Pseudoduganella albidiflava: one gene and its partner. Each later gene encodes a partner of the first gene's protein in a complex. Links are inferred from orthologs where the notes say so. Each region holds a gene or a part of one and is shown on either strand. Other genes may lie near its edges.

Region 1 (6,096 bases):
TCGGCGTAGCCGATCTCGATACCGGCGACAGGTTTCAGTTCAGCAGCGACAGGAATGGGGGAATTGACGGCCATGTGATGTTCTCGTGCGGGTTGGTGAAATCGCTATTGTAATACCTGTGGCAACAGGTGGCCGCCATCTCCGGGCGAGTGCGGAAAGTCTTATATTTTTGAGTAGAAATTGTTTCGTAAACAGCCTTCGATAGCGCAATCAGTTCACAAAAAGCGACAGTAACTTTCATGTTTTGTATCTTTCCGGAAATTAAATTTGGTGCTTTTCGGAAATATCACCTAAGGTAGAGACCGCATGCACTTTGTCATGAACAGCGTGCCGCTCCCCTACCTCCGCAGCGGCCCTCATGGCAGGCAATACCCCATACAAAACAATCGGAACGGACTCCCCAACATGAAATTGAAACTGTCAGCAGCATTCGTCCTGGGCGCGCTGTGCCTGATGCAAACCGGCGCGGCCAACGCGATCGCCATCGGCGACGGCAAACTCAACGTCAGCGGCTTCGGCACGCTGGCCGCCGCCAAGAGCAATACGGAAGACGCGCGCTACACCCGCGCCAACCAGCGCGAAGGCACGGCCGGCACCACCACCATCGGCCTCGACTCGAACCTGGGCCTGCAAGCCACGTACACGTTCTCGGACAAGCTGTCCGCCACCACGCAGATCCTGTCGCGCAAGTCGACCGGTGACAGCTTCACGACCGAACTGGCATGGGCCTTCGTCAAGTACAAGGTCAGCGATGAAGTCGCGCTGCGCGCCGGCCGCGTGGCGGTGCCCGGCTTCCTGATCTCCGATTACCAGAACGTGGGCTACGCGAACACGATGATGCGCCCGCCGGTGGAAATGTACGGCCAGATGATCATCGACAGCGTCGACGGCGTGGACGTCAACTGGCAGCGCGCCTTCGGCGACACCAACGTGACGGCGCAAGCCTTCGTCGGCATTTCGCGCGGCAAATCGTACGTGTCGTCCGACCGTTCCGAGCCGCGCTACCAGGCGCCGGCTGCCGGCTTCGCGGTCAGCGCCGAGCATGGCCCGGTCACGCTGCGTTTCGCCCACATGCAGGGCAAGCTGAAGGCCACCGACGTCAAGCCGATCAACTCGCTGACGAACACGCTGACGACGGTGGGCTTCGGCCAGCTGGCCAGCGACATCACGATCGCCGAGACCAAGCGCGTCGCCTTCACCTCGGTGGGCCTGCTGGCCGACTGGAACAATATCGTCGTGCAGTCCGAATTCGGCATGCGCCGCGCCAAGGATCCGGTCTACCTGGCCGACAGCAACGCCTGGTACCTGATGGCCGGCTACCGCTTCGGCAAGGTGCTGCCGTACTACGCGCACGCCAAGTACGACGGCAAGGGCTCGAACGTTTCCGTGCCGGCCGCGCTGGCACGCATCCCGACGCTGAACGCCGGCGTGAAGAACCTGCTGGCTCCTGGCAGCCAGTCGTCCGACCTGATCGGCGTGCGCTGGGACTTCGCCCAGTCGGCCGCGCTGAAGGTGCAGGTCGACCGCATCAAGCCGGGCGCCAAGAACGGCTTCCTGAGCGACGTGACGCCGGCCGGCGTCGGCAAGAAGGTCACCGTGATCGCTGCCGGCGTGGACTTCGTTTTCTAAGGAATGCACATGAAAAAGATCACTATCACCCTGGTCATCGCCGCCCTCGCCGCGACGGCCTCCATCCTGCCTTCCTCGGCGTTTGCCGAGACCGTGGTCATCGTCAGCGCCAAGAACCCGGCCACCCGCATGTTCTCCGAGCAGGCGGCCCAGTTCTTCCTGGGTAAATCGACGATGTTCACGCCGGTCGACCAGGCCGACGGCTCGGCGATCCGCAACGAGTTCTACAAGAAGGTGACCGACAAGGACGCCGCCCAGGTGAAAGCCATCTGGTCGAAGCTGGTCTTCACCGGCAAGGCCCAGGCGCCGAAGGAGTTCAAGTCGAACGCCGAAGTGAAGAAAGCCGTGGCGGACGATCCGAAAGCCATCGGCTACATCGACAAGTCGGCCGTGGACGATACCGTCAAGGTCATCCTGACGCTGCAGTAAGCTGCTTCATCGCGCAATGAAAAGCCCGGCCATGTGCCGGGCTTTTTGCATTGGCGCCCGCTTTCAGCGCAGCGCCGGTGGCGCGGCACCGGGCGTTGCTTCCTCGTTGTCCGCCTCCAGCGAAAGCCGCAGCTGGGTGTCGTGTTCCTCGTATGCCGCGCGCAGGCATGCGACGTCCCTGCACCGGTTGCGGACCGTGCGCAGCCACTCCCGCTGCCCCTGCCTCGCGCCAGGGTCCAGCTTGAGCAGGCGCCGGTACAGCACGGCTACCTCTTCATCCGCCTTCGACAGCGCGGGATCGGCACAAATGATGGCCTCCACGGGCGTCGCCGCTTTCTTGCAATCGAAACTGGCCGCGTGCGCCGCCACGGGCAGCGCGGTGCCGAGGCAGGTGGCGAGGGCAAGAATGATGGTGCTGGTTTTCATGGGCGGGCGGCGCGGGAGTAAAACGGCGATGGTAATGCAAGCGCCTGTCGAGATGTGAACAACCGGGATCAGGTACAGGCAAAAAAAAACCGGGGCACGCCCCGGTTTCTTCATCAAGCCAGCTTGCCGTGGCAAGCCTTGTACTTCTTGCCGCTGCCGCATGGGCAGGGGTCGTTGCGGCCGACCTTCGGCCCGACCTGCACCGTGGCCTCCTGCATGCCGCCGGGAGCCGGATGGGCGGTCGGCGCCAGCAGTTCTTCCGGCGCCGCGTTCGGATCGAAGTCGGCGTGCTGGAAACTCACGTTTTCCAGGTGCGTGGCAGCAAGGGCCGCCTCGGCCGCTTCGACTTCCTCGCGCGACTGGATCCGCACCGTCATCACCTGGCGCACCACTTCGTTCTTGATCAGGTCCAGCATCTGGGCGAACAGTTCGAACGCTTCGCGCTTGTACTCCTGCTTCGGGTTCTTCTGCGCATAGCCGCGCAGGTGGATACCCTGGCGCAGGTGGTCCAGCGCCGCCAGGTGTTCGCGCCAGTGGCTGTCCACTGCCTGCAGCATCACGCTGCGCTCGAAGCCGCCGAACGCTTCCTTGCCGACGATGGCGATCTTGGCGTTGTACTGCTCGTCCGCGGCGGCGACCACGCGCTCGACGAGGTCTTCGTCGGTCAGGTTCGATTCCTTCTCCAGCATTTCCGTCAGCGGCACGTCGATGCGCCATTCGGCAGCCAGCGCGGCCTGCAGGGCCGGCACGTCCCACTGCTCTTCGACCGATTCTTCCGGCACGTACTGGCGCACCAGGTCGGTGAACACGCCGTGGCGCAGGTTCTGGATCATTTCGGCGATCTCGGTGGCTTCCAGCAGCTCGTTACGCTGCTGGTAGATCACCTTGCGCTGGTCGTTGGAGACGTCGTCGTATTCGAGCAGCTGCTTGCGGATGTCGAAGTTGCGGGCCTCGACCTTGCGCTGCGCCGATTCGATCGAGCGCGTGACGATACCGGCTTCGATCGGCTCGCCTTCCGGCATCTTCAGGCGTTCCATGATGGCGCGCACGCGGTCGCCGGCGAAGATGCGCAGGAGCGGATCGTCCAGCGACAGGTAAAAGCGCGAGGAGCCCGGGTCGCCCTGGCGGCCGGAACGGCCGCGCAGCTGGTTGTCCACCCGGCGCGATTCGTGGCGCTCGGTGCCGATGATGTGCAGGCCGCCGGCCGCCACCACCTGCTCGTGCAGCGCCTGCCAGCCATCGCGCAGCTTTTGCGCGCGCGCTTGCTTCTCGGCGTCCGACAGGTTCGGATCGGCTTCCAGGAACTTGATCTGGTTCTCGACATTGCCGCCCAGGACGATGTCGGTACCGCGGCCGGCCATGTTGGTGGCGATCGTGATCGCCTTCGGCGAGCCGGCCTGCGCGATGATCTCCGCTTCGCGGGCGTGCTGTTTCGCGTTCAGCACGTTGTGCGGCAGCTTGGCCTTGTCGAGGATCGACGCCAGCAGCTCGGAATTCTCGATCGACGTGGTACCCACCAGCACCGGCTGGCCGCGCTCGTAGCAATCGCGGATGTCGGTCACCATGGCCTGGTATTTTTCCTGGGCCGACTTGTATACCTGGTCCTGCTTGTCCTTGCGGGCGGACGGGCGGTTCGGCGGGATCACCACGGTTTCCAGGCCGTAGATGTCCTGGAATTCGAATGCTTCCGTATCGGCGGTACCGGTCATGCCGGACAGCTTGGTGTACATGCGGAAGTAGTTCTGGAACGTGATCGAGGCCAGCGTCTGGTTCTCGTTCTGGATCTTCACGCCTTCCTTCGCCTCGACCGCCTGGTGCAGGCCGTCGGACCAGCGGCGGCCCGTCATCATGCGGCCGGTGAATTCATCGACGATCACCACTTCGCCGTTCTGCACCACGTAGTGCTGGTCCTTGTGGTACAGCGCATGCGCGCGCAGCGCGGCATACAGGTGGTGCACCAGCGTGATGTTGGCGGAGTCGTACAGCGAGGCGCCTTCCGGCAGCAGGCCCATTTTCGTCAGGATCGCCTCGGCCTTCTCGTGGCCGGCTTCGGTCAGCAGCACCTGGTGCGCTTTCTCGTCCTTCGTATAGTCGCCCGGCACTTCGACATTGCCCTTGCCGTCCGGCTTTTCCTCGCCGATCTGCAGGGTCAGCAGCTTCGGCACTTCGTTGATCTTGTGGTACAGGTCCGTGTGGTTCTCGGCCTGGCCGGAAATGATCAGCGGCGTGCGGGCCTCGTCGATCAGGATCGAGTCGACTTCGTCGACGATCGCGTAATTCAGGCCGCGCTGCACCCGGTCGCGGATGTCGAACACCATGTTGTCGCGCAGGTAGTCGAAACCGAATTCGTTGTTGGTGCCATACGTGATGTCCGACGCATAGGCCTGCTGCTTGACCGAGTGTTCCATCTGCCCCAGGTTGACACCCGTGGTCAGGCCCAGCCAGCGATACAGCTTGCCCATGGTTTCGGCGTCGCGCTGGGCCAGGTAATCGTTGACGGTCACGATGTGCACGCCCTTGCCGGACAACGCGTTCAGGTAGGCCGGCAGGGTTGCCGTCAGCGTTTTGCCTTCACCGGTGCGCATCTCGGCGATTTTCCCGTAATGCAGCACCATGCCGCCGAGCAGCTGCACGTCGAAGTGGCGCATCTTGAAGACGCGCTTGGACGCTTCGCGGCATACGGCAAAGGCTTCCACCAGCAAGTCGTCCAGCGCCTCGCCGGCTGCCACGCGTTCCTTGAAGGCGGGCGTCTTGGCCTGCAATTCGGCGTCCGACAGCTTTTCGTACTCGGGTTCGAGAGCGTTGATTGCTTTGACGGTTTTTTGGTACTGCTTGAGCAGCCGCTGGTTACGGCTGCCGAAAATCGCGGTCAGTAAGGACATGCTTGAATTCTTGAATAAACGCCGTTTAAAAAAAGCTCGCTTCGCGACCTCGCCCAAAGCCTGTGGCAAAAGACCATGATTTTAGCACGGGGGTACATGGGGATGGCTGCCGGAAAGACAATAGCCTCAGGGGAACTTGCCGTTCGCTTTACAGCTCACCCTGCAGCTTCCCGTGCAGTGCGCCCGACTCCTGTCCGGCATCGCATGCACCCGCCGCCACGCCGCCGTTGCTGCATGCACGGCGCGGCTATGCTATGTTTCGCGCATGCGATTCAACTCCTTCAATGCCTTCGACCAGACCCGCCGGAACCGGACGGCGGTCGAAGCCACCGACTTCCTGCGCCGCGACGACCGCCTCGCGGCGTTGCTGCCGGCCGTGCAGCGCATGGCGAAGTTGCAGCAGGACTGCGCGAAAGTCCTGCCGGCCGCCTTCAATTTCTGCGACATCCTGTCGTTCGAGGCCGGCCAGCTGGTGCTGTCGACACCGAACGCATCGGTTGCCGCCAAGCTTAAACAGCAATTGCCAAAACTGCAAGAAGCGCTGTCGGCCAAGGGGTGGCAGATCGACAACATCCGCCTCAAGGTGCAGATGATGAAGGCCATGGCGACGCCGCCCGTGGAGCGGCGCCAGCTCGTCATTCCCGAAGTGGGGGTGGATTCGTTCGCCCGGCTGTCCGAGACGCTGGAGCCGACCAAGCAGAACGCCACGCTGATCGCGGCGCTGAAGAAC
Region 2 (3,979 bases), 750 kb from region 1 along the record:
TCACGTCGCCCACTTTCACGTTGTACGAAGCGATGTTCACGACATTGCCGTTCACGGTGAAAGCCTTGTGCGAGACCAGCTGGCGTGCTTCAGCGCGGGTCGAGCCGAAGCCCATGCGGTAAGCAACGTTGTCCAGGCGGGTTTCCAGCAGGGACAGCAGCGTTTCGCCGGTGTTGCCCTTGCGGCGGTCGGCTTCGGCGAAGTAGCGGCGGAACTGGCGTTCCAGCACGCCGTACATACGCTTGACCTTCTGCTTTTCGCGCAGCTGGTTGCCGTAGTCGGAGGTGCGGGCACCCGACTTGACGCCGTGCTGGCCTGGCTTGATGTCCAGCTTGCACTTGGAATCCAGCGAGCGGCGGGCGCTCTTCAGGAACAGGTCAGTGCCTTCACGGCGGGAGAGTTTTGCTTTTGGTCCGATATAACGTGCCACGGTATTTTCCTTAAATATAAATGACGCCCCGGATCACATCGGTGGATGCGAACAGGCGCTAGTCTGACCCTCTAATCCGTCAGACGGTGGCTCAACAAGCCCGCCGACGAAAAATCGACAGGCAAAAATAGCCGGACAGTGTAACCGTTTCCGATCAACTGTTCCAGCGATTTTTACATCAGGGTGACGGTGGCCGGTTCGCGGGGAACCGGCCATGGTCAATGCATCCGATGGTGCTTAGATGCGGCGACGCTTCGGCGGACGGCAGCCGTTGTGCGGCACTGGCGTCACGTCCTGGATCTCGGTGATCTTGATGCCCAGGTTGTTCAGCGCGCGAACAGCGGATTCGCGACCAGGACCTGGGCCCTTGATACGCACTTCCAGGTTCTTGACGCCGCATTCCTGCGCAACTTTACCAGCCGCTTCGGCAGCAACCTGCGCTGCGAACGGGGTCGACTTACGGGAGCCCTTGAAGCCGGCGCCGCCCGAAGTTGCCCACGACAGGGCGTTGCCCTGGCGGTCGGTGATCGTGATGATCGTGTTGTTGAACGAAGCGTGAACGTGAGCGATGCCTTCAGCGACGTTCTTTTTGACTTTCTTGCGAACGCGCGCTGCTGCTGCGCTACTTTGTTGCTTGGCCATAGTGGTTTCCTAGATTATTTCTTCAGCGATTGAGCGGCTTTGCGCGGACCTTTGCGGGTACGAGCATTGGTGCGGGTACGCTGGCCGCGGACCGGCAGGCCCTTGCGGTGACGCATGCCGCGGTAGCAACCCAGGTCCATCAGACGCTTGATGTTCATGGACAGTTCGCGGCGCAGGTCGCCTTCAACAACGAACTTGCCGATCTCATCACGCAGCTTTTCCAGCTCGCTGTCGTCCAGGTCCTTGATCTTCTTGTTGGTAGCAACACCCGTCTGTGCGCAGATGAACTGCGCGCGCGGACGGCCGATACCGTAAATTGCCGTCAGGCCGATCACGGTGTGCTGGTGATTTGGGATGTTAACCCCTGCAATACGTGCCATTCGTTATTCCTCGATTAACCTTGACGCTGCTTGTGACGCGGTTCGACGCAGATAACACGAACGACGCCTTTGCGCTTGATGATCTTGCAGTTGCGGCAGATCCGCTTGACTGAAGCGTTAACTTTCATTTTGCACTCTCTTCTTGGATTCGATACTTAAAATTACTTGGTCCGGAACACAATACGGGCCCGGGAGAGGTCGTACGGCGTCAACTCCACCGTTACCTTGTCACCGGGGAGAATGCGGATGTAGTTCATCCGCATTTTACCCGAAATGTGGCCGAGCACCACGTGGCCGTTTTCCAGCTTTACTCGAAACGTTGCATTCGGGAGATTCTCCAGAATCTCGCCCTGCATCTGTATGACGTCGTCTTTTGCCATGGTGACCTTATCGTGCCATTGCCAATTAGCGGGTCGGAATGCCGCCCTTGAAGTTCGCCTTGCGCAGCAGTGAATCATATTGCTGCGACATCACGTAGTTCTGGACCTGGGCCATGAAGTCCATGGTCACGACCACGATGATCAACAGGGAGGTGCCGCCGAATACAAAGGACACTTTCCACTGGGCTTGCATAAACTCCGGCAACAGGCACACCAGGGTAATGTAGACGGCGCCTGCCAGGGTCAATCGGGTCAGGATCTTGTCGATGTAACGGGCAGTCTGCTCACCGGGACGAATCCCTGGCACAAAGGCCCCGCTCTTCTTCAAGTTGTCCGCTGTTTCCTTGCTGTTGAACACCAGTGCGGTGTAGAAGAAGCAGAAAAACACGATTGCCACAGCATACAGCAGTGCATGGATGGGCTCGCCTGGGCTCAACGAAGCAGCCAGATCTTTCAGGAAGCGCACAACAGGGTTGCTGTTGTCCGCGCCACGTGCGAACCAGTCCACGATAGTGGCCGGGAACAAGATGATCGACGATGCGAAGATCGGCGGAATCACGCCTGCCATGTTCAGCTTCAGCGGCAGGTGGCTGGTTTGCCCACCGTAGATCTTGTTGCCGACCTGACGTTTGGCATAGTTCACCAGGATCTTGCGCTGGCCACGTTCCACGAACACCACGACATAGGTCACGGCTGCGACCAGGATCACGATGATGATGGCGGAGATCGCACTGATCGCACCGGTCGACACCTGGGTGAACAAGCTACCCATTGCGCTCGGCAGACCGGCGGCGATACCGGCAAAGATGATGATGGAGATGCCGTTACCGAGACCACGCTCGGTAATCTGCTCCCCCAGCCACATCAGGAACATGGTGCCGGTCAGCAGCGTCACGACGGTGGTGAAGCGGAACGCCATGCCAGGATCGATCACCAGGCCAGGCTGGGCTTCCAGCGCGACGGAGATGCCGAATGCCTGGAACAATGCCAGGCCCACGGTGGCGTAACGGGTGTACTGGGTGATCTTGCGACGGCCAGCTTCCCCTTCCTTCTTCAGCGCTTCCATTTGCGGCGACACGATCGACAGCAACTGCATGATGATCGAGGCCGAGATGTAGGGCATGATGCCCAGCGCAAACACCGTGAAGCGCGACAGGGCGCCGCCGGAGAACATGTTGAACATGCCCAGCAGGCCACCCTCTTGCGACTTGAACAGTGCGGCCAGCTGTACCGGGTCGATCCCCGGCACCGGGACGTGTGCCCCGATGCGGTAGACTACCAGAGCGCCCAGCAAAAACCACAGACGGTTCCAGGGGAAACCGGCTGCGGCACTTTTAGCAAGCTGCGGATTAGTCGCCAATTTTCGCTCCGTTCAAGCTCAAGCGTCTCAGGCTACCGAGCCGCCAGCCGCTTCGATGGCTGCTTTCGCGCCGGCGGTCACTTTCAGGCCCTTGATGGACACTGCTTTAGTGATTTCACCAGATGCGATCACGCGCACGTCGCGGGCCAGCACGGACAGCACGCCAGCCTGCTTCAACACCAGCAGGTCGACTTCGCCGACTGCCAGGTTGTTCAGGTCGGACAGGCGAACTTCAGCCTTGAAGGTTGCGTTCAGCGATTTGAAGCCACGCTTCGGCAGGCGGCGCTGCAGAGGCATCTGACCGCCTTCGAAGCCGACCTTGTGGAAGCCGCCCGAACGCGATTTCTGACCTTTGTGACCACGGCCGGCAGTCTTGCCCAGGCCGGAGCCGATACCGCGGCCAACACGGCGCTTGGCGTGTTTCGCGCCTTCGGCTGGTTGAATGGTATTCAATTCCATTGTGTTCTCCAGATCGTAAGCCGGGGCTTACGATACAACCTTAACGAGGTAAGCGACCTTGTTGATCATGCCGCGTACCGATGGCGTGTCCTGCAGCTCGGAAACCGAGTTGACACGGCGCAGGCCCAGACCACGCACGGTAGCGCGGTGGTCTTGGCGGGTGCCGATCAGGCCCTTCACCAGTTTGACTTTGATAGTGCTCATGGTCATCCCCTTAAGCCAGAATGTCTTCTACCGACTTGCCGCGTTTCGCAGCGATCTCGGCAGGAGTGCTCATTTTCGACAGGCCGTCCAGGGTGGCGCGCACCAGGTTGTACGGGTTGTTCGA

The links. Proteins that work in one complex are often made in the same cells at the same time.
Region 2: the proteins of secA (region 1) and secY are in contact, whole or in part, in a crystal structure (PDB 3DIN), measured with the Thermotoga maritima proteins. The link is inferred for Pseudoduganella albidiflava from one-to-one orthologs. Residues at the interface, in WP_004082002.1 of Thermotoga maritima: Glu261, Ala262, Arg263, Lys300, Ala301, Arg302, Thr303, Ile304, Ile305, Leu323, Tyr324, Asp325, Pro326, Val329, Ser330, Tyr333, Ile336, Lys340, Phe345, Val349, Glu363, Phe364, Tyr374, Ser375, Gly376, Gly377, Glu393, Ile395, Thr482, Ser483; in WP_004081795.1 of Thermotoga maritima: Glu108, Gly109, Glu110, Glu111, Ala236, Glu237, Arg238, Arg239, Ile240, Thr241, Ile242, Gln243, Tyr244, Ala245, Arg246, Arg247, Val248, Thr249, Gly250, Arg251, Arg252, Val253, Tyr254, Gly256, Ala257, Ser258, Thr259, Tyr260, Leu261, Pro262.

The regions. Positions count from the first base shown.
Region 1 is NZ_CP036401.1:5,706,153-5,712,248, forward strand. Bases 2,398-5,681 are described here. They hold secA (preprotein translocase subunit SecA), read right to left. Parts: upstream 5,367-5,681; coding sequence 2,598-5,366; downstream 2,398-2,597. Other genes in these bases: EYF70_RS23635 (lysozyme inhibitor LprI family protein), read right to left, coding at 2,398-2,484; EYF70_RS23645 (DciA family protein), read left to right, coding at 5,632-5,681. In the rest of the region: bifunctional glutamate N-acetyltransferase/amino-acid acetyltransferase ArgJ, read right to left, coding at 1-74; EYF70_RS23625 (porin), read left to right, coding at 406-1,629; EYF70_RS23630 (type 2 periplasmic-binding domain-containing protein), read left to right, coding at 1,639-2,058; more of EYF70_RS23635, read right to left, coding at 2,122-2,397; more of EYF70_RS23645, read left to right, coding at 5,682-6,096. UniProt on the Escherichia coli protein: Required for protein export, interacts with the SecYEG preprotein conducting channel.
Region 2 is NZ_CP036401.1:6,456,468-6,460,446, forward strand. The notes cover bases 1,026-3,979. They hold secY (preprotein translocase subunit SecY), read right to left. Parts: upstream 3,193-3,979; coding sequence 1,858-3,192; downstream 1,026-1,857. Other genes in these bases: rpsK (30S ribosomal protein S11), read right to left, coding at 1,026-1,072; rpsM (30S ribosomal protein S13), read right to left, coding at 1,087-1,452; rpmJ (50S ribosomal protein L36), read right to left, coding at 1,467-1,580; infA (translation initiation factor IF-1), read right to left, coding at 1,614-1,832; rplO (50S ribosomal protein L15), read right to left, coding at 3,220-3,651. In the rest of the region: rpsD (30S ribosomal protein S4), read right to left, coding at 1-430; more of rpsK, read right to left, coding at 668-1,025. UniProt on the Escherichia coli protein: The central subunit of the protein translocation channel SecYEG. Consists of two halves formed by TMs 1-5 and 6-10.